Regions from separate parts of the Serratia sp. BNK-23 genome, predicted to be linked through region 3. Evidence: predicted binding sites of a transcription regulator. Region 3 holds the regulator's gene; each other region holds the start of a gene.
The links. The regulator PurR, encoded in region 3, represses purine synthesis genes. The targets are predictions, from matches to a motif close to CANGCAAACGTTTGCNTG.
Positions count from the first base shown of each region.

Region 1: the regulator PurR is predicted to act here: its motif matches at 1,468-1,485, upstream of purM (phosphoribosylformylglycinamidine cyclo-ligase).
Region 2: the regulator PurR is predicted to act here: its motif matches at 2,678-2,695, upstream of carA (glutamine-hydrolyzing carbamoyl-phosphate synthase small subunit).
Region 4: the regulator PurR is predicted to act here: its motif matches at 3,047-3,064, upstream of ACMGF9_RS13415 (nucleoside-specific channel-forming protein Tsx).

Region 1 is NZ_CP179900.1:1,213,939-1,218,577, reverse strand. It holds gene uraA (uracil permease) at 1-612, opposite strand, end outside; gene upp (uracil phosphoribosyltransferase) at 689-1,315, opposite strand; gene purM (phosphoribosylformylglycinamidine cyclo-ligase) at 1,571-2,608, shown strand; gene purN (phosphoribosylglycinamide formyltransferase) at 2,608-3,246, shown strand; gene ACMGF9_RS05660 (hypothetical protein) at 3,969-4,211, shown strand; gene ACMGF9_RS05655 (ABC transporter ATP-binding protein) at 4,284-4,639, shown strand, end outside.
Region 2 is NZ_CP179900.1:4,263,818-4,268,456, reverse strand. It holds gene ACMGF9_RS20310 (TauD/TfdA dioxygenase family protein) at 1-78, shown strand, start outside; gene ACMGF9_RS20305 (glycosyltransferase) at 104-1,363, shown strand; gene dapB (4-hydroxy-tetrahydrodipicolinate reductase) at 1,627-2,448, shown strand; gene carA (glutamine-hydrolyzing carbamoyl-phosphate synthase small subunit) at 2,919-4,067, shown strand; gene carB (carbamoyl-phosphate synthase large subunit) at 4,084-4,639, shown strand, end outside.
Region 3 is NZ_CP179900.1:2,700,466-2,705,104, forward strand. It holds gene sodB (superoxide dismutase [Fe]) at 1-346, shown strand, start outside; gene ACMGF9_RS12745 (YnhF family membrane protein) at 411-500, opposite strand; gene purR (HTH-type transcriptional repressor PurR) at 825-1,850, shown strand; gene punR (DNA-binding transcriptional activator PunR) at 1,847-2,791, opposite strand; gene punC (purine nucleoside transporter PunC) at 2,915-4,126, shown strand; gene cfa (cyclopropane fatty acyl phospholipid synthase) at 4,471-4,639, shown strand, end outside.
Region 4 is NZ_CP179900.1:2,839,009-2,843,647, reverse strand. It holds gene ACMGF9_RS13430 (APC family permease) at 163-1,533, shown strand; gene yddG (aromatic amino acid DMT transporter YddG) at 1,625-2,518, shown strand; gene ACMGF9_RS13420 (hypothetical protein) at 2,592-2,864, shown strand; gene ACMGF9_RS13415 (nucleoside-specific channel-forming protein Tsx) at 3,227-4,105, shown strand; gene ACMGF9_RS13410 (hypothetical protein) at 4,161-4,340, opposite strand.

The DNA of each region.
Region 1 (4,639 bases), 1.5 Mb from region 3:
CAAATCCACCACGCCCATGAAGAATGACAACGCATAGCCCACCAGCACGCCGATCAGGATCGGGATAATCGCCAGGAAGCCGCGGAACAGCACTGAACCGAGCACCGTGACCGCCAGCGTCACCAGCGAAATGGTGATGGTGGTCGAGTCGGCGCTGGCGCCTTCAGCCGGCAGCAGCCCCGCCATATTGGCCGCCACGCCCGCCAACTCCAGGCCGATGACGGCGACGATCGCCCCCATCGCCGCCGGCGGGAACATCACATCCAGCCAGCCGGTGCCGGCCTTTTTCACGATCAGCGCCACCAGACAGAACAGCACGCCGCACATGATGAAACCGCCTAACGCCACTTCATAACCGAGCGGCAACAGCAGCAGCACCGGCGAGATAAACGCGAAGCTGGAACCGAGGTAGGCCGGGATCTTGCCTTTACAGATGAACAGATACAGCAGCGTGCCGATGCCGTTGAACAGCAGCACGGTCGCCGGGTTGATCTTGAACAGGATAGGCACCAGCACGGTGGCACCAAACATGGCGAACAGGTGCTGGAAGCTGAGCGGAATGGTCTGGAGCAGCGGCGGGCGCTCGCTGACGCCGATGGCGCGACGGGTCATGTGTGTTTTTCCTCGGTTTATTGGTTTTATAGGTTTTAGTCAAAAAAAAGCCGACTCATTAAGTCGGCTCAAATGTTTACTTGGTACCAAATATCTTGTCGCCCGCATCGCCCAGGCCAGGCACGATGTAGCCCTTGTCGTTCAGACACTGATCGATGGAAGCGGTGTACAGTTCAACGTCCGGGTGCGCTTTCTCCAGTGCGGCGATGCCTTCCGGCGCCGCGACCAGAACCAGCACCTTGATGCTGTGACAGCCGGCTTTCTTCAGCAGATCGATAGTGGCGATCATCGAACCGCCGGTGGCCAGCATCGGGTCGACGACCAGCGCCATGCGCTCTTCGATGTTGGAAACCAGCTTCTGGAAATACGGCACCGGCTCCAGGGTTTCTTCGTCGCGGTATACGCCCACCACGCTGATGCGCGCGCTCGGCACGTGCTCCAGCACCCCTTCCATCATGCCCAGACCGGCACGCAGGATTGGTACTACGGTAATCTTTTTCCCTTTGATCTGGTCCACTTCAACTGGCCCGCACCAGCCTTCGATGGTGACTTTTTCCGTCTCCAGATCGGCGGTCGCTTCATAGGTCAGTAAACTACCCACTTCTGAGGCCAGCTCACGGAAGCGTTTGGTGCTGATGTCATTTTCGCGCATCAGGCCAAGCTTGTGTTTTACCAGCGGGTGTTTCACCTCAACGATCTTCATCATTTTTCTCCTATTAAGGTGGTTGCGGCCAAAAAAATCGCGGGATTATACCTCCTTTTTTTCGCCGCGCCACCCACAATAGCCCGATCGGGATCAACAAAAGTTTGAATATCAGTATAGATGACGAAAAAGCAGAGCCGGTTCACAAGCCGCTCGCAAACGTTTGCCTGCGCTGTTAGAATTGCCGCGCCTTATTCCGGAATCAACATCGGAAGCACAGTTTTCAAACCGCAAACCGTCGTGGGGAATCGCGCAGTGACCGACAAAACCTCTCTCAGCTATAAAGACGCAGGTGTCGATATCGATGCAGGCAACGCATTGGTAGATCGCATCAAAGGTGTAGTTAAACAGACCCGTCGCCCGGAAGTGATGGGCGGTCTGGGCGGGTTTGGCGCCCTGTGTGCGTTGCCGCAGAAATACCGCGAGCCGGTGCTTGTTTCCGGTACCGACGGCGTGGGCACCAAGCTGCGTCTGGCGATGGATCTGAAACGCCACGACACCATCGGCATCGATCTGGTGGCGATGTGCGTCAACGATCTGGTGGTTCAGGGCGCCGAGCCGCTGTTCTTCCTCGACTACTACGCCACCGGCAAGCTGGACGTGGACACCGCGGCCAGCGTGATCACCGGCATCGCCGAAGGCTGCAAGCAGTCCGGCTGTGCGCTGGTGGGCGGCGAAACCGCTGAAATGCCGGGCATGTACCACGGCGAAGATTACGACGTGGCCGGTTTCTGCGTCGGCGTAGTCGAAAAATCCGAGATCATCGACGGTAGCAAAGTGCAGTCCGGCGATGCGCTGATCGCCCTGGGCGCTTCCGGCCCGCACTCCAACGGCTACTCGCTGGTGCGCAAAATCCTGGAAGTGAGCAACACCGACCCGACCGCCACTCAGCTGGAAGGCAAACCGCTGGCCGACCACCTGCTGGCGCCGACCAAAATTTACGTGAAGTCCGTGCTGGAGCTGATCGAGAAGGTTGACGTCCACGCCATCGCTCACCTCACCGGCGGCGGCTTCTGGGAAAATATTCCACGCGTGCTGCCGGAAGGCATGCAGGCGGTGATCGACGAAGCCAGCTGGCAGTGGCCGGCGGTGTTCACCTGGCTGCAGCAGGCCGGTAACGTCAGCCGTCATGAAATGTACCGCACCTTCAACTGCGGCGTAGGCATGGTCATCGCCCTGCCGGAAGCCGAAGTGGAAACGGCCATCGCGCTGCTGACCGCGGCAGGTGAAAAAGCGTGGAAAATCGGTAAACTGACTGCCTCTTCCGACGAACAACAAGTGGTCATCAACTGATGAAAAAGATCGTGGTGTTGGTCTCCGGCCAGGGGAGCAATCTCCAGGCCCTGATTGACGCCTGCCAGCAGGGCCGCATCGCCGCCGAGATCGTGGCGGTATTCAGCAACAAGGCGCAGGCTTACGGCCTGCAGCGCGCCGAAGCGGCGGGCATCGCCGCCCAGGCGCTGGATGCCAAGGCTTACGCCGATCGCGCGGCGTTCGACGCCGCATTGGCGGACGCCATCGACCAGTACCAGCCCGATCTGGTGGTGCTGGCCGGCTACATGCGCATCCTCAGCCCGCAGTTCGTGCAGCGCTATGCCGGTCGCATGCTGAACATTCACCCTTCCCTGCTGCCGAAATACCCGGGGCTGCATACACATCGTCAGGCCATCGACAACGGCGACAGCGAACACGGCACCTCGGTGCACTTCGTGACCGAACAGCTCGACGGCGGCCCGGTGATCTTGCAGGCCAAGGTGCCGATTTTCGCTGACGATGAAGAGGATGACGTGGTTGAACGGGTGCAAACCCAGGAACACACGATCTATCCGCTGGTGGTGAGCTGGTTCGTCGACGGCCGCCTGGCGATGCGCGACGGCGCCGCCTGGCTGGACGGCGAACGCCTGCCTGAGCAGGGGCACGCCGCCGACTGATGCGCGCAGCCTGAACCTTGCCTAAACGGCGCCCACGCGGCGCCGTTTTTTTCGCTGCCCGCCACGATGGTCCAAAAGGCTCGCGGCGCCGTGGCCAAACTGCCCGCTTCAGGGCCAACCCCGGCGTGAGCGCCCCCGGCATGTCGCATCAATGCCCCGCCGGGAACCGAACGCATCACGGGCGCCAAGCCAACTGTGGTTCCGCGTGCAATAATCCTTGTCAAAAAATAAAACCATTATAATATTTTCCATCCTAAACAATATTAGGTGAAATTTTTCAAAAAAGAATACATTTATCCCTTATACATAGTTTTAAATTAAATAAATTAACGTCAACCCCATGATTATTGTGAGCTTCGTTGCAATAACAGAAAACATCCCTGCCAATTGTAATGATGTGTTGCCGTTCTATTACAAGTATGTAAGAGTATGTCTAACACGATAACTTGACGTTACATACATAGGATTCCTTTCATATTCGCAAGCGCCAGTCATATATGACGCCTTCAAATGTAAATAATTCAACATGAAAGAATTCAATGTCGCCGCTGCTTATTTTTATATAATTAGCGCGATATTAAAATTGATTTTTATTTTTCAGATAAATATTTAGTGGGGAATACCCCATTGAGATGAATTCGTTTGAATATATTTCAACGATATGCAGCAGCTCGAATCACGTTATAGCTAACTCATCAATAAACTGATTAATAAGGATATTTATGCTTAATCATACCTCTCTGACTCGTCAATCCCACCGTTTCGATATTGTTCTCGACTCGCCTTCCATGCCCTCTGACGGCATTGATTTATTAGTCGAAGAACTGCCTGAAACGCTGCACTTTGCCAGCGATTGCGCCTCAACCGGCAGCAGCGTCAGCACCGCCTCTACAGCAGGCTGCGGCTGCATTGCAACAGCGAGCTGCATCGGCACAATGGGCAGCGTTACCAGTAGCGGTAGCTAAATCATTACCCACAACCGGTACAAGATACTGTGCCAGTTAGTTATCTGAAACTCTACTCACTGGCTTTAAACAATGAGCACGTACACTGACACCACTTTAGATTTCGACAGCAGTCATAAGCCAACCCTGGATATATCCTGGGATCGCCAACGGCCGCTATTAGACGTCGAGTCACTGAATAAGTTTTATGGTGACACGCAAGTTCTTCATGATATCTCGCTGCAAATCAAGCCGGGAGAAATCATTGGATTGGTCGGACCTAACGGTGCCGGAAAAACGACGCTCATGGAAACCTTGTACGGGGGGCAGCCCTTTGAAAGCGGCTTGGTGCGTTTATTTGGCGAAGACGTTCGACAAGGGCTTAATCACGTCATCAAGCAACAGTTAGGCGTCGTTCCGCAATCCTTTAGTTTACCTGCGCTGCTGCG
Region 2 (4,639 bases), 1.6 Mb from region 3:
CATTTGCAGCGCGTGCATATTCAAAGCAATCCGGTGTGCGCCAATCTGGCGCTGAAGCCGGCCAACGCAGAAGCTTAAAAGGAGCATTATGGCAAGGATACTGATGGCGGCGGTCGCCACTCCGGGGCACGTCTACCCGATGTTAGCTATCGCTCGCCACCTGATTGCCCAAGGGCATCAGGTGCGGGTGATGACCGGCGCGCTGTTCCGCGAACGCGCCGAGGCGGCGGGCGCGAGCTTCGTGCCGTTCGACGCGCAGGTGGATTTCGATTACCGCCACCTGGAGCAGCACTTCCCCGAGCGCGCCGCCCTGCCGCCGGGCAATGCACAGATGGCGCTGGCGCTGAAAGATTTCTTCGCCGCGCCGATCCCGCTGCTGGATCGGCAACTGCGTGCGACTATCGCTGCCGAAGACACCGATCTGCTGATGGTGGAGAACTGCTTCTACGGCGTGCTGCCGCTGCTGCAGTCTGCCGAACGGCCGCCGGTCTTCGGTATCGGCGTTACGCCGCTGTCGTATTCTTCGCGCGATGCTATTTTTTATGGCCCGCGCATCCCGCCGGCGCTGCTGCCGCAGGCGTTGACCCGTGAGCAGTTGGTGGATGAAGAAACGCGCGTGCTGCTCGATGAAGTACAGCAGAGCTTCGATGCGGCGCTGGTGCAGGCGGGCGGGCGGGCGCTGGATCGCCCGTTCACCGACGCGCTGATCGGCGGCTGCGAGCGTTTCCTGCAGCTGGCTACCACGGCGCTGGAATATGAGCGCGACGATCTGCCGAGCGGCGTGCGCTTCGTCGGCCCGCTGCGCAGCGGCGGCCAGCCGGCGTCGGAAGAGACGCTGTGGGAGGCGGACGACCGCCGGCCGCTGGTGATCGTGTCTCAGGGCACGTTGGCCAATGTCGATTTGCATCAGCTGATCGTGCCGACGCTGCAGGCGCTGGCGCATCTGCCGGTGCGGGTGTTGGCCACCACCGGCGGGCGGGCGACGGAAGGACTGATGGACGCGCTGCCGGCCAATGCCAGAGTGCGGGAGTTTATCTCCTTCGAACGCTGGTTGCCGGAGACGGCGCTGCTGATCACCAACGGCGGTTACGGCTCGATCAACTATGCGCTGAACAGCGGCGTGCCGCTGATCGTCGCCGGCACCGGCGAAGACAAACTGGAGGCGGCCGCGCGCGTGGTCGCCGCCGGCTGCGGCATCAGCCTGCACACCAGCACGCCAAGCCCTGAACAGATCCTGGCGGCGGCGACGCGCATTCTGCAGCAGCCGATCTATCGCCAGCGCGCGGCGCTGGTGCGTGAGGACTATGCCCGCCACGATGCGCTGACGGCGATCGCCAACGAAGTGGCCGCCATTACCGCCTGACATCGCCGCACTCCGTTCCTCAGGCGCCGTTTTCGGCGCCTTTTTTCTGCATTTTTTTGCCATGGAAACTGCATGATTATGTACAATCGTCGCAGGCCGCCAAATCGGTTGAATGTTAATCTCACGACAGCGCCGCTGATGAAAACGGGGGAATATCATAATTTTCTAATTATGAAATGAATCCTCTGGCGGCGCTGCAGCGGGGCAGTTACCCTGAATCGATAGCCTAATGGGATAGGCGTCAAATCAAGAAGAGAGCAAGCATGAGTGATTCACAAATCCGCATTGCGATTGCGGGCGCCGGCGGCCGGATGGGCCGTCAGTTGATCCAGGCGGTGCAGCAGGCGGAAGGCGTGGTGTTGGGCGCGGCGTTGTCGCGCCCGGGTTCAAGCCTGATCGGCGTCGATGCCGGCGAGTTGGCGGGCATTGGCGCGCTGGGCGTCAAGGTAAGCGACAGCCTGGAGAAAGTGGCGAGCGAGTTCGACATTTTGATCGACTTCACCCGCCCGGAAAGCACGCGGAACTACCTGGATTTTTGCGTGGCGCACCACAAGGCGATGGTGATTGGCACCACCGGCTTCGATGACGCGGGCAAGCAGGCGATCCGCGCTGCAGCGCAGCATATCGGCATCGTGTTCGCCGCCAACTTCAGCGTCGGCGTCAACCTGGTGCTGAAACTGCTGGAGAAGGCCGCGCAGGTGATGGGCGACTATACCGATATCGAAATCGTCGAGGCGCACCACCGCCACAAAGTGGATGCGCCGTCGGGCACGGCGTTGGCGATGGGCGAAGCGATCGCCGGCGCGCTGGGGCGCGATCTGAAAAGCTGTGCGGTCTATGCGCGCGAAGGCCATACCGGCGAGCGCGATCCGAAGAGCATCGGCTTTGCCACCATTCGCGCCGGCGACATCGTCGGCGAGCATACCGCGATGTTCGCCGACATCGGTGAACGGGTGGAAATTACCCATAAGGCTTCCAGCCGCATGACTTTTGCCAGCGGTGCGGTGCGCGCGGCTGCCTGGCTGCATAACCGGGATAAAGGTTTATTTGATATGCGAGACGTGTTGAATTTGGACCAGTTATAATTGATTTGCATACCATCGTGATGTGGTTGTATTGATCATAATGCTATGATAATCGGGCAATAATTTTATTGTCCTTTTTTTTAACATGATAAATATCATGTTGATTTTATTTCATTGCCAAAGCTGTTATTTGTCTGTGTTTACTTTGCTAATCATCTCCTTTTTTTCCACCCTCGGCTTTTTCAGCGTCTTTTTTGTCCCATTCCGGCGCTATTTTCCGTCATTCTTCCCCGCAACCGTTTTCCAGCCCCGGTTTTCTGTGTTTTTATCGCCGCTCAAGCCGCATGAGCGCCGAGAACTGCAAAAATAAAACAAAAAACGGCAGTTTGGGTAGACAAGCCAGGCACTCATCATTAAAATGCGCCCAATTTGCCAAAAATTGGCCTCGCGGACGGTTTTTGCATTGATTTAGATCGCGATATCTGAATTAATATGCAAATATTGTGATTGATTATTCCTTGGAGGGTGTTTTGATAAAGTCAGCGCTATTGGTTCTGGAAGACGGAACCCAATTCCACGGTCGGGCCATCGGGGCAGAGGGAACGGCAGTGGGGGAAGTGGTCTTCAATACGTCGATGACCGGTTATCAAGAAATCCTCACTGATCCTTCCTATTCCCGCCAGATCGTTACTCTTACTTATCCTCATATCGGCAATGTCGGCACCAATGCTTCCGACGAAGAATCCTCCGCAGTACACGCCCAAGGCCTCGTCATTCGCGACCTCCCGCTGATCGCCAGCAACTACCGCAACGAAGAAAGCCTGTCCGACTACCTCAAGCGTCACAACATCGTGGCGATCGCCGATATCGATACCCGCAAATTGACCCGCCTGCTGCGCGAGAAGGGCGCCCAGAACGGCTGCATCATCGCCGCCGATTCGCCGGACGCCGCGCTGGCCCTGGCCAAGGCGCAAGGTTTCCCGGGGTTGAAGGGCATGGATCTGGCGAAAGAGGTCACCACCCAAGAGGCCTACAGCTGGCAGCAAGGCAGCTGGACGCTTGAAGGCGACCTGCCCGAAGCCAAAACCGCCGCGGAACTGCCGTTCCACGTGGTGGCTTACGACTACGGCGCCAAGCGCAACATCCTGCGCATGCTGGTGGATCGCGGCTGCCGCCTGACCGTGGTGCCGGCGCAGACCCCGGCCGACGAGGTGCTGAAAATGAATCCGGACGGCATCTTCCTGTCCAACGGCCCGGGCGATCCGGAGCCGTGCGACTACGCCATCACCGCCATCAAACAGTTCCTGGAAACCGACATTCCGGTGTTTGGCATCTGCCTGGGCCACCAGCTGCTGGCGCTGGCCAGCGGGGCGAAAACCATGAAGATGAAGCTCGGCCACCACGGCGGCAACCACCCGGTGAAGGATCTGGACAACAACACCGTGATGATCACCGCGCAGAACCACGGCTTTGCGGTAGATGAGAACAATCTGCCGGCGAACCTGCGTGTGACGCACAAATCGCTGTTCGACCACACGGTGCAGGGCATTCACCGCACCGACAAAGCGGCGTTCAGCTTCCAGGGCCACCCGGAAGCCAGCCCAGGCCCGCACGACGCCGCGCCGCTGTTCGATCACTTTATCGAACTGATTGAGACTTACCGTTCTAACGCCAAATAATCAGGAGCAGTAAAAAATGCCAAAACGTACAGACATAAAAAGCATCCTGATCCTCGGCGCTGGCCCGATCGTTATCGGCCAGGCGTGTGAGTTCGACTACTCGGGTGCCCAGGCGTGTAAAGCGCTGCGCGAGGAGGGTTACCGCGTCATTCTGGTCAACTCCAACCCGGCGACCATCATGACCGACCCGGAAATGGCCGATGCGACCTACATTGAGCCGATCCACTGGGAAGTGGTGCGCAAGATCATCGAAAAAGAGCGCCCGGATGCGGTGCTGCCGACCATGGGCGGCCAGACGGCGCTGAACTGCGCGCTGGAACTGGAGCGTCAGGGCGTGCTGGCCGAGTTCGGCGTTACCATGATCGGCGCCACCGCCGATGCGATTGACAAGGCCGAAGACCGTCGCCGTTTCGACGTGGCGATGAAGAAAATCGGTCTGGATACCGCGCGTTCCGGCATCGCGCACACCATGGAAGAAGCGCTGGCGGTGGCCGCTGACGTCGGCTTCCCGTGCATCATCCGTCCTTCCTTTACCATGGGCGGCACCGGCGGCGGCATCGCCTACAACCGCG
Region 3 (4,639 bases):
GCACTGCCTGTCGCCACAGGGCGGCGGTGAACCGCAGGGCGAACTGGCGGCGGCGATCGTCAAATCCTTCGGCTCTTTCGCTGCGTTCAAAGAGCAGTTCACCGATGCCGCCGTGAAAAACTTCGGCGCCGGCTGGACCTGGCTGGTGAAAAAACCGGACGGCGCGCTGGCGATCGTCAACACCTCCAACGCGGCAACTCCGCTGACCGGTGAAGATAAACCGCTGCTGACCGTTGACGTGTGGGAACACGCGTATTACATCGATTACCGCAATGCGCGTCCAAAATACCTGGAAAACTTCTGGGCGTTGGTCAACTGGAAATTTGCGGCGGAAAACCTGGCGTAAACGCAGGCCTTGCCGAAGTGACGAGGCGCAGCCAGGCTGCGCCTTTTTTAAAACCGGCGGGAGATCAGTTCAACGCGGCGACAAAGCTGAAAGCGATGATCATCGCCAACGCGCCGACGGTAGTGAACAGAGACATCTTCAGATCGGTATCCATGACAACTCCTTTAAAATGGGCTTTCCTAAGGATAAAAGGCGCACAATTAGTACGTCAAATCATTTTCCCACAGTTCGCCGATAAAATCTTGTTATCATTTCCCGGTTTATAATCTCGATTACCTCTTCCACTTTTGTTCAATATGCGACAAAATTCGCAGTTCACAACTGCGTACCGGCATCCATGCCCCTCCTGATTAAGCGCTGAAGACTTCAACACACTAAAAACTCAGTTTTCGCTTCTCTGGAGAAGGATCTACGTAGGCAAACGATTAACATCACACTTACATGCTGTAAACATGTGAGTTCAGGAGTCATTCCTTACATGGCAACGATTAAAGATGTGGCCAAACGCGCGGGCGTTTCCACCACCACCGTTTCGCACGTCATCAATAAGACTCGTTTCGTCGCCGAAGAGACCAAAGCGGCCGTGTGGGCCGCGATCAAAGAGCTGCACTACTCGCCGAGCGCCGTGGCGCGCAGCCTGAAAGTCAATCACACCAAGTCTATCGGTCTGCTGGCCACCTCGAGCGAAGCGCCCTATTTTGCCGAAGTGATCGAGGCGGTGGAAAACAGCTGCTACAGCAAAGGTTACACCCTGATCCTGTGCAACTCGCACAACAATCTGGACAAGCAGCGCGCCTACCTGGCGATGCTGGCGCAAAAGCGCGTCGACGGCCTGCTGGTCATGTGTTCCGAATACCCGGATCAACTGCTGGGAATGCTGGAGGACTACCGTAATATCCCGATGGTGGTGATGGACTGGGGCGCTGCGCGCGGCGACTTCACCGACACCATCATCGATAACGCGTTCGAAGGCGGCTATCTGGCCGGCCGTTACCTGATCGAGCGCGGTCACCGCGATATCGGCGCCATCCCGGGCCAGCTGTCGCGCAACACCGGCGGCGGCCGTCATCAGGGCTTTATGAAGGCGCTGCAGGAAGCGCATATCGACATTCGCGAAGAGTGGATCGTCCAGGGTGACTTCGAGCCGGAGTCCGGCTACAAGGCGATGCACCAAATCCTGTCGCAAAAACAGCGGCCGACCGCGGTATTTTGCGGCGGCGACATCATGGCGATGGGCGCCATCTGCGCCGCTGATGAGCTGGGGCTGCGAGTGCCGCAGGATATTTCCGTGATCGGCTATGACAACGTGCGCAACGCCCGCTACTTCACTCCGGCGCTGACCACCATTCACCAGCCTAAAGAGCGCCTGGGAGAAATGGCCTTCACCATGCTGCTGGATCGCATCATCAGCAAGCGCGAAGAATCGCAGGTGATCGAAGTGCATCCGAAGCTGGTGGAACGCCGTTCGGTCGCCGACGGTCCGTTCATCGACTACCGCCGCTAATCCCCTGAGCCGGAAGCCTGCACGGCTTCCGGCGCCGCCTCGCTCAGCCACTCCTGATTCAGCGTCTCGCCATCGCCCAGATACGCCAGCAGCCAACTCATCGCCGGCGACGGTTTATCCTGCTGCCAGGTCAGGCAGCAAGGGCTGGCGGGAAACGGCTGCTGCAGCTGCAACGCCTTCAGCTCACCGCGCTGCACCAGCGGCAGCGCCCGATGCGCCGGCATCATGCCGACGCACAGCCCGGCGCACAGACAGTCGAGTGCCGATGTCCAGTCCGGCACCACCAGCCGCCGCTGGTTATCCAGCGTCCAGGTGACGCGCTTGGGCAGATTGCGCGAGGTGTCTTCCAGACAAAGCGCAGGGTACGGCCTCAACCGATCGTCATTTAACGGCCCTGCCAGCTGCGCCAGCGGATGCTGTGGGCTGACTACGCACAGCCAGTTCATGTAGCCCATATCGCGGAAGGCAAAGCCGCCGCCGACCGGCACCGCGCGCGTGGCGCCGATCGCCATGTCCACCCTGCCGTCCACCAACGCATCCCAAACGCCGTTGAACACTTCGGGTTGCAGCATCAGTTCAACATCGGGGAAATGGCGGTAGAAATCCAGCACCAGCTGGCGGCTGCGCTGGGGTTTGACGATGATGTCGACTGCGATATTCAGCTGGCCGCGCCACCCGTTGGCCACCTGCTGACAGTGGCGACGGGTGTCGAGCATTTTTTTGATAACAACTCTCGCATCCTTGATAAACAGCGCGCCGGCCGGCGTCAACTCCACATCACGGTGACGCCGCTCAAACAGCGGCACCGCAAGCCATTGTTCCAGTTGCCGCACGGTATAGCTCACCGCCGACGGCACCCGGTGCAGCTCCTGCGCCGCCGCGCTGAAACTGCCGGTGCGCGCGACCGCGTCAACAACTTCAAGAGAATATTCAGACCACATCGCTTTGCCTTCAATTTTTTTAACAGCACTTTGCAAATATTACCGTTTCACAAGCAGAGATCCAGCCGGATACACTGGCCGGCGCTAAAAACCTGCGACACTAAAATATTAACGAGAAATACCATGCGAAATTCTTTTGGCTTTATGTTCTACCTCGCCGGCCTGAGCATGCTGGGTTATCTGGCGACCGATATGTACCTGCCCGCCTTCGGCGCCATGCGGGAGGAACTGCAAATTTCCGCCGGCGCGGTCAGCGCCAGCCTGAGCATCTTTCTGGCCGGCTTCGCCTTCGCGCAACTGCTGTGGGGGCCCCTCTCCGACCGACTGGGCCGCAAACCGGTATTATTGATTGGCCTGACGCTGTTCGCGCTCGGCTGCCTGGGCATGCTGTGGGTAGAAAATGCCGTGCAGCTCTGGATACTGCGCTTTATTCAGGCCGTCGGCGTCTGTTCCGCCACCGCCATCTGGCAAGCGCTGGTGGTCGACCGCTATCGCGAAGGCCAGGCCAACCGCGTGTTCGCCACCATCATGCCGCTGGTGGCGCTGTCACCAGCGCTGGCGCCGCTGCTTGGCGCCTGGCTGCTGAACCACGCCAGCTGGCGTGCGATCTTCGCCGCGCTGTTGGTGATCACCGCACTGCTGCTGCTGCCGACGCTGCTGCTCAAAGAGCGCGCCAAAACGCCCCCCGCCGCCGACGCGCCGAAAAACGGCGTCAGCTTCTGGCAACTGTTGAAATCTCCGGTGTTCAGCGGCAACGTCGCTATGTACGCCGCCTGCTCGGCCGGTTTCTTCGCCTGGCTGACCGGTTCGCCGTTCATCCTCGGCGATATGGGCTATAGCCCGAGCGACATCGGTCTGAGCTATGTGCCGCAAACGCTGGCCTTCCTGCTGGGCGGCTACGGCTGCCGCGCCGCGCTTAAGCGCATCAATGGCAAAACTCTGCTGCCGTGGCTGCTGGTAGCTTATGGTGTCAGCATGGTGGCGCTGTATCTGGTGGCGACCCTGACCAATCCGACGCTCACCACTCTGCTGATCCCGTTCTGCGTGATGGCGCTGGTCAACGGCGCCGGCTACCCGATCATGGTGGCGAATGCGCTGATGCCGTTCCCGGAAAGCAGCGGCAAAGCCGCCGCGCTGCAAAATACGCTGCAATTGGGGCTGTGTTTTGTGGCAAGCATGCTGGTGTCGGCGTTTATTGCCCAGCCGCTGTTGGCGACGGTGACGGTGATGGTATCTACGGTAGTCCTGGCCGCGCTGGGTTATTTCCTGCAGCGGGGAAAAGCGGCCGATGCGCAGCAAAAGGCACAGCGGGAACATGCTAACTCAGCGTCATAATTGCCAAGATTAATAATCACTTAAAGAATATGTGTGCCGAGTGCGATTTACAGTTGAGTCAACGCCTCGGCACGCCTATACTCAAAAACAACCTTGTAAAGTAACATCTTATAATCTCTATATCTCAATCAGCTATTGTGTACGCGCCTTGCGTCACACTCTTTTTTTAAAGGGGCGTTTATCCTGCGCCGTTTGCGTCGGGCCGTTTCTTTAAATTTCCTCTGTTCATAGTCGGATATCAGACGCCGCGGGCTTATTTCCCGTTGGTATAGGTATGCACCCGCAGAAATTGTCTAAGCTGTTTCCTAACGGGTCATCAGTCAGAAGAAGGTGATGGAGAAGCTATGAGTTCATCGTGTATAGAAGATCTGAGCATCCAGGATAACCAGTGGTACCGTATCGCGCACGAAATGCTCGGTCTGGCCGGTATCGAAATCAACGGATCGCGCCCTTTCGATATTCAGGTTAAAAATCCCGAATTCTTTAAACGCGTTTTGCAGCAAGGATCCCTGG
Region 4 (4,639 bases), 140 kb from region 3:
CATGCGCAGGCGTCTGCCTGTGCCGCAGTGCCTACGGGCCGGTCGCCGGCCGTCCGACAGTGACCCCAAACCGTTTTTCCCGCCGCCTGAACAGCAGTTTCCCCGCGGCCTCTCTGAATGACGTTGCACGGTTGACAGCAGAGGACCAAAAGGGGAACTGCCATGACGACTAAAGCCATCGACAGCGGCCCGGCGGGCAAACCGCAGCTGCGCAAATCCCTCAAGCTGTGGCAGGTGGTGATGATGGGCCTGGCCTATCTGACCCCGATGACAGTGTTCGACACCTTCGGCATTGTCTCCGGCCTCACCGACGGCCATGTGCCGACCTCCTATTTGCTGGCGCTGGCCGGCGTGTTGTTCACCGCCATCAGCTACGGCAAACTGGTGCGCCAGTTTCCTACCGCCGGCTCTGCCTACACCTATGCGCAGAAGGCGATCAACCCGCACGTCGGTTTTCTGGTGGGGTGGTCGTCGCTGCTGGATTATCTGTTCCTGCCGATGATCAACACGCTGCTGGCGAAGATTTACCTGACCGCGCTGTTCCCGGAAGTGCCGCCCTGGGTGTGGGTGGTGGGCTTCGTTATCCTGATCACCGCCATCAACCTGAAAAGCGTCAATCTGGTGGCCAACTTCAATACCCTGTTCGTGCTGGCGCAGGTGGCGATCATTCTGGTATTTATCTACCTGGTGGTGCGCGGCCTGCACAACGGCGAGGGGATGGGCACGGTGTGGAGCCTGCGGCCGTTCCTCAGCGAGAATGCCCACCTGCTGCCGATCATTACCGGCGCGACTATCCTGTGCTTCTCGTTCCTCGGTTTTGACGCGGTCACCACGCTGTGCGAGGAGACGCCCGACGCCGCCAAGGTTATTCCGCGCGCCATCTTCCTGACTGCGCTGTACGGCGGGGTGATCTTTATTAGCGTTTCGTTCTTTATCCAGCTGTTTTTCCCGACCATTCAACGCTTTCACCAACCCGACGCCGCGCTGCCGGAGATCGCGCTGTACGTCGGCGGCAAGCTGTTCCAGTCGATCTTCCTGTGCGTGACCTTTATCAACACGTTGGCTTCCGGCCTGGCGTCGCACGCCAGCGTGTCGCGCCTGCTGTATGTGATGGGGCGTGACAACGTGTTCCCGGAGAAATTCTTCGGCTATATCCACCCCAAATGGCGCACGCCGGCGCTGAACGTACTGATGGTCGGGCTGGTGGCGTTGTCGGCGCTGTCGTTCGATCTGGTGACCGCTACGGCGCTGATCAACTTTGGCGCGCTGGTGGCCTTTACCTTCGTTAACCTGTCGGTGATCAGCCACTTCTTTATTCGCGAAGGGCGCAACAAAAGCTGGAAGGATCGCTTCAACTTCCTGTTCCTGCCGCTGGTGGGTGCGTTGACGGTGGGGGTGCTGTGGCTGAACCTGGAGAAGAGCTCGCTGACCATGGGGCTTATCTGGGCGACGCTGGGTTTCGGCTATTTGGCCTGGCTGACCCGACGTTTTCGTCAGCCGCCGCCGCAGTTGGAGCGGCAACCGCAGCAATAAATTCACAGGCGGGAGTTTCCCGCCTTTCTTTTTGGCGCGTGCGGCAGTAGAGTGAAAAAACTGATAAAAAATAACCTATTGGACCTGCCTTATGCCCGCTTTGCCCTTGCGTACCCGCGCCACGCTGCTCGGTTTGTTGGCCATCGTGCTGTGGAGCAGCGTCGTCGGCCTGATCCGCAGCGTCAGCGAAGGGCTGGGGCCGATCGGCGGCGCGGCGATGATCTACAGCGTCAGCGCGGTGTTTTTGCTGGTGGCGCTCGGCGTGCCGAAATGGCGCAGCTTTCCGCGGCCTTATCTCATCGTCGGCAGCCTGCTGTTCGTCAGTTACGAGATCTGCCTGTCGCTGTCGCTCGGCTACGCCAATACCCGCCTGCAGGCGATAGAAGTGGGCATGATCAACTACCTGTGGCCCTGTTTCACCGTGCTGATGGCGTTGGCGCTTAACGGCCAAAGAGCGAAATGGTGGCTGCTGCCGGGGCTGCTGCTGTCGCTGTTCGGCATCGGTTGGATCATGAGTGGTGAGGGCGGCTGGTCGCCGGCGCAGATGCTGGCCAACGTGCGCAGCAACCCGCTCAGCTACGCGCTGGCCTTCAGCGGCGCGGTGATCTGGGCGCTGTATTGCAACCTGACCAAGAAGATCGCCCAGGGCAGCAACGGCGTGGTGCTGTTCATCGTGCTGACCGCGCTGGCGCTGTGGCTGAAGTATGCCTTCAGCGCGGAAAGCGGCATGCAGTTCAGCCTCGGCGTGACCGTAACGCTGCTGTGCGCCGGGGTGGCGATGGGGGCGGGGTATGCCGCCTGGAACGTCGGCATCTTGCACGGCAACATGACGCTGCTGGCCACCGTCTCCTATTTTACCCCGGTGCTGTCGGCGGTGTTCGCCGCGTTGGTGTTGCACACCTCGCTGACCGTCAATTTCTGGCAGGGCGTGGCGATGGTCACTCTCGGTTCGCTGATCTGTTGGCGGGCAACTCGCGGAAATTAACGGAAATTATCCGCTGTCGTCGCAATGTTGAACTAGAATTTAACTAGCCATGTTGCCTGAAGGAACGACGACGATGAGAAGCGACATTCAATTTATTCAACAGCCTGAAATCGACGTGCATCACTATGAGCGCGGCGATACCGTTCGCCTGACCACGGCGAATTTGCGACATGAATATCAGCTCGACGTTTATATTTTGCGTCGCGACGACAAGCTGATTTACGGCTCGGTCGTCGCGGCGGCGCCCAAGACCGATATTCCGGTCGCCAGTTGGGAGGTGAAAAACGGTGAAGAGGTGGCGTTCCGCCAGGAAAACATCGCCAAAGCGGTGCCGGCGGTGAACTGATTTCACGTTCCGTACTTTCTCCTGATGCTGATGAAGGCCGGCGCTGGCGCGTCGGCTTTTTCTTTTCCACCTCGTGATGACGCCCTGATGTCATTTGGCTCAAAAACTGCGCTAAAAAACGCGGTGCATGACAAAAATCACAGCGAATGTGAATTTGCATGAAACATAATTTGACAAATGTGAACGCAATCGATTACCTATTCGCGAAATGCGTAACTGGATCACAGATTCTTACAGTCAGTGGTTTCTATAATGCGCGCGTCATCCGAGTTTCTGTGTGAAGACAACGCCAGGTGTCGGCAGACTCATTGTCATCTTTTCTAAACGGGCAGGAAATGGCCCTTTAAGCATGTGGTAATAAAATGAAAAAAATAGCTCTCGCAGCAGGTGTACTGCTCGCAGCGTCTTACAGTGCATCATCAATGGCTGATAGCAAAGACAGTCAATATGTCTCCGACTGGTGGCACCAGAGCGTTAACGTGGTGGGCAGCTACCACACCCGTTTCGGGCCGCAGCTGAATAACGATGTGTATCTCGAATACGAAGCCTTCGCCAAGAAAGACTGGTTCGATTTCTACGGTTACGTTGACGTGCCGAAGTTCTTCGGCGTAGGCAACACCCCGGATCGCGGTATCTGGGACAAAGGCTCCCCACTGTTTATGGAGATTGAACCACGTTTCTCCATCGACAAACTGACCGGCACCGATCTGAGCTTCGGTCCGTTCAAAGAGTGGTACTTCGCCAACAACTACATCTATGATCTGGGCCACAACGCCGACGGCCGTCAAAACACCTGGTACATGGGTCTGGGCACCGATATCGACACCGGCCTGCCGATGAGCCTGTCGATGAACATCTATGCCAAATACCAGTGGGAAAACTACCAGGCTGCCAACGAGAACAGCTGGGACGGTTACCGCTTCAAGGTGAAATACTTCGTACCGCTGACCCAGGTGTGGGGCGGCAACCTGAGCTACATCGGCTTCACCAACTTCGACTTCGGTTCCGATCTGGGCAAGGACAGTGGTAACGCGATCAACGGCAAACAGGTGCGCACCGGCAACTCTATCGCCTCCAGCCATATTTTGGCGCTGAACTACGATCACTGGCACTATTCTTTCGTGGCGCGTTATTTCCATAACGGCGGTCAGTGGCAGGATGGCGCGGATATCGGCACCCCGCAGGGCCCGATCAAGTCTACCGGTTGGGGTTATTACCTCGTGGTCGGCTATAACTTCTGATTTTCCGTGCTATCAGAAACAGAAAACCCCGCCTGGCGGGGTTTTTTTTTCGTCATCACTGGGCTTGTTCAACCGGGAGATGCTTCACCGGCATAAACAGTCTGCCTTTGATCACGTGACATTCATTATTTATCCAACTAATGATTTGTTCACGGCTGACGCCTTCCGACTGCGCGTACTGATGAAGATCGCCGTTAAAGTGCCGAGTGATGTATTCCATGAGGGTCATTTGCACGTCTTTTGCTCCTGAACGCCCACCCGTTGCCAGCCTGGCCACCGCGGGAGGTTGAGGTTTCTCAGACAGCGAATGTAAATTATCGGCAACGAAATCTCAACATAAAGCACCAGATTGGGGCGACAGCGGCGGGAAAAAGAATCCCGCACGGAGAGGCGGGAAATGTTCGCTATTATCATTACGGATGATAAGAATAAGATTTGAGGTGCGACGAAAAAGAGCACGCTAACTCTTTTTTGTTACCTTCCCACGCTAGCGTAAGGCTTATTTTTCTTCAAGAAAAATCTGAGACAAGCATC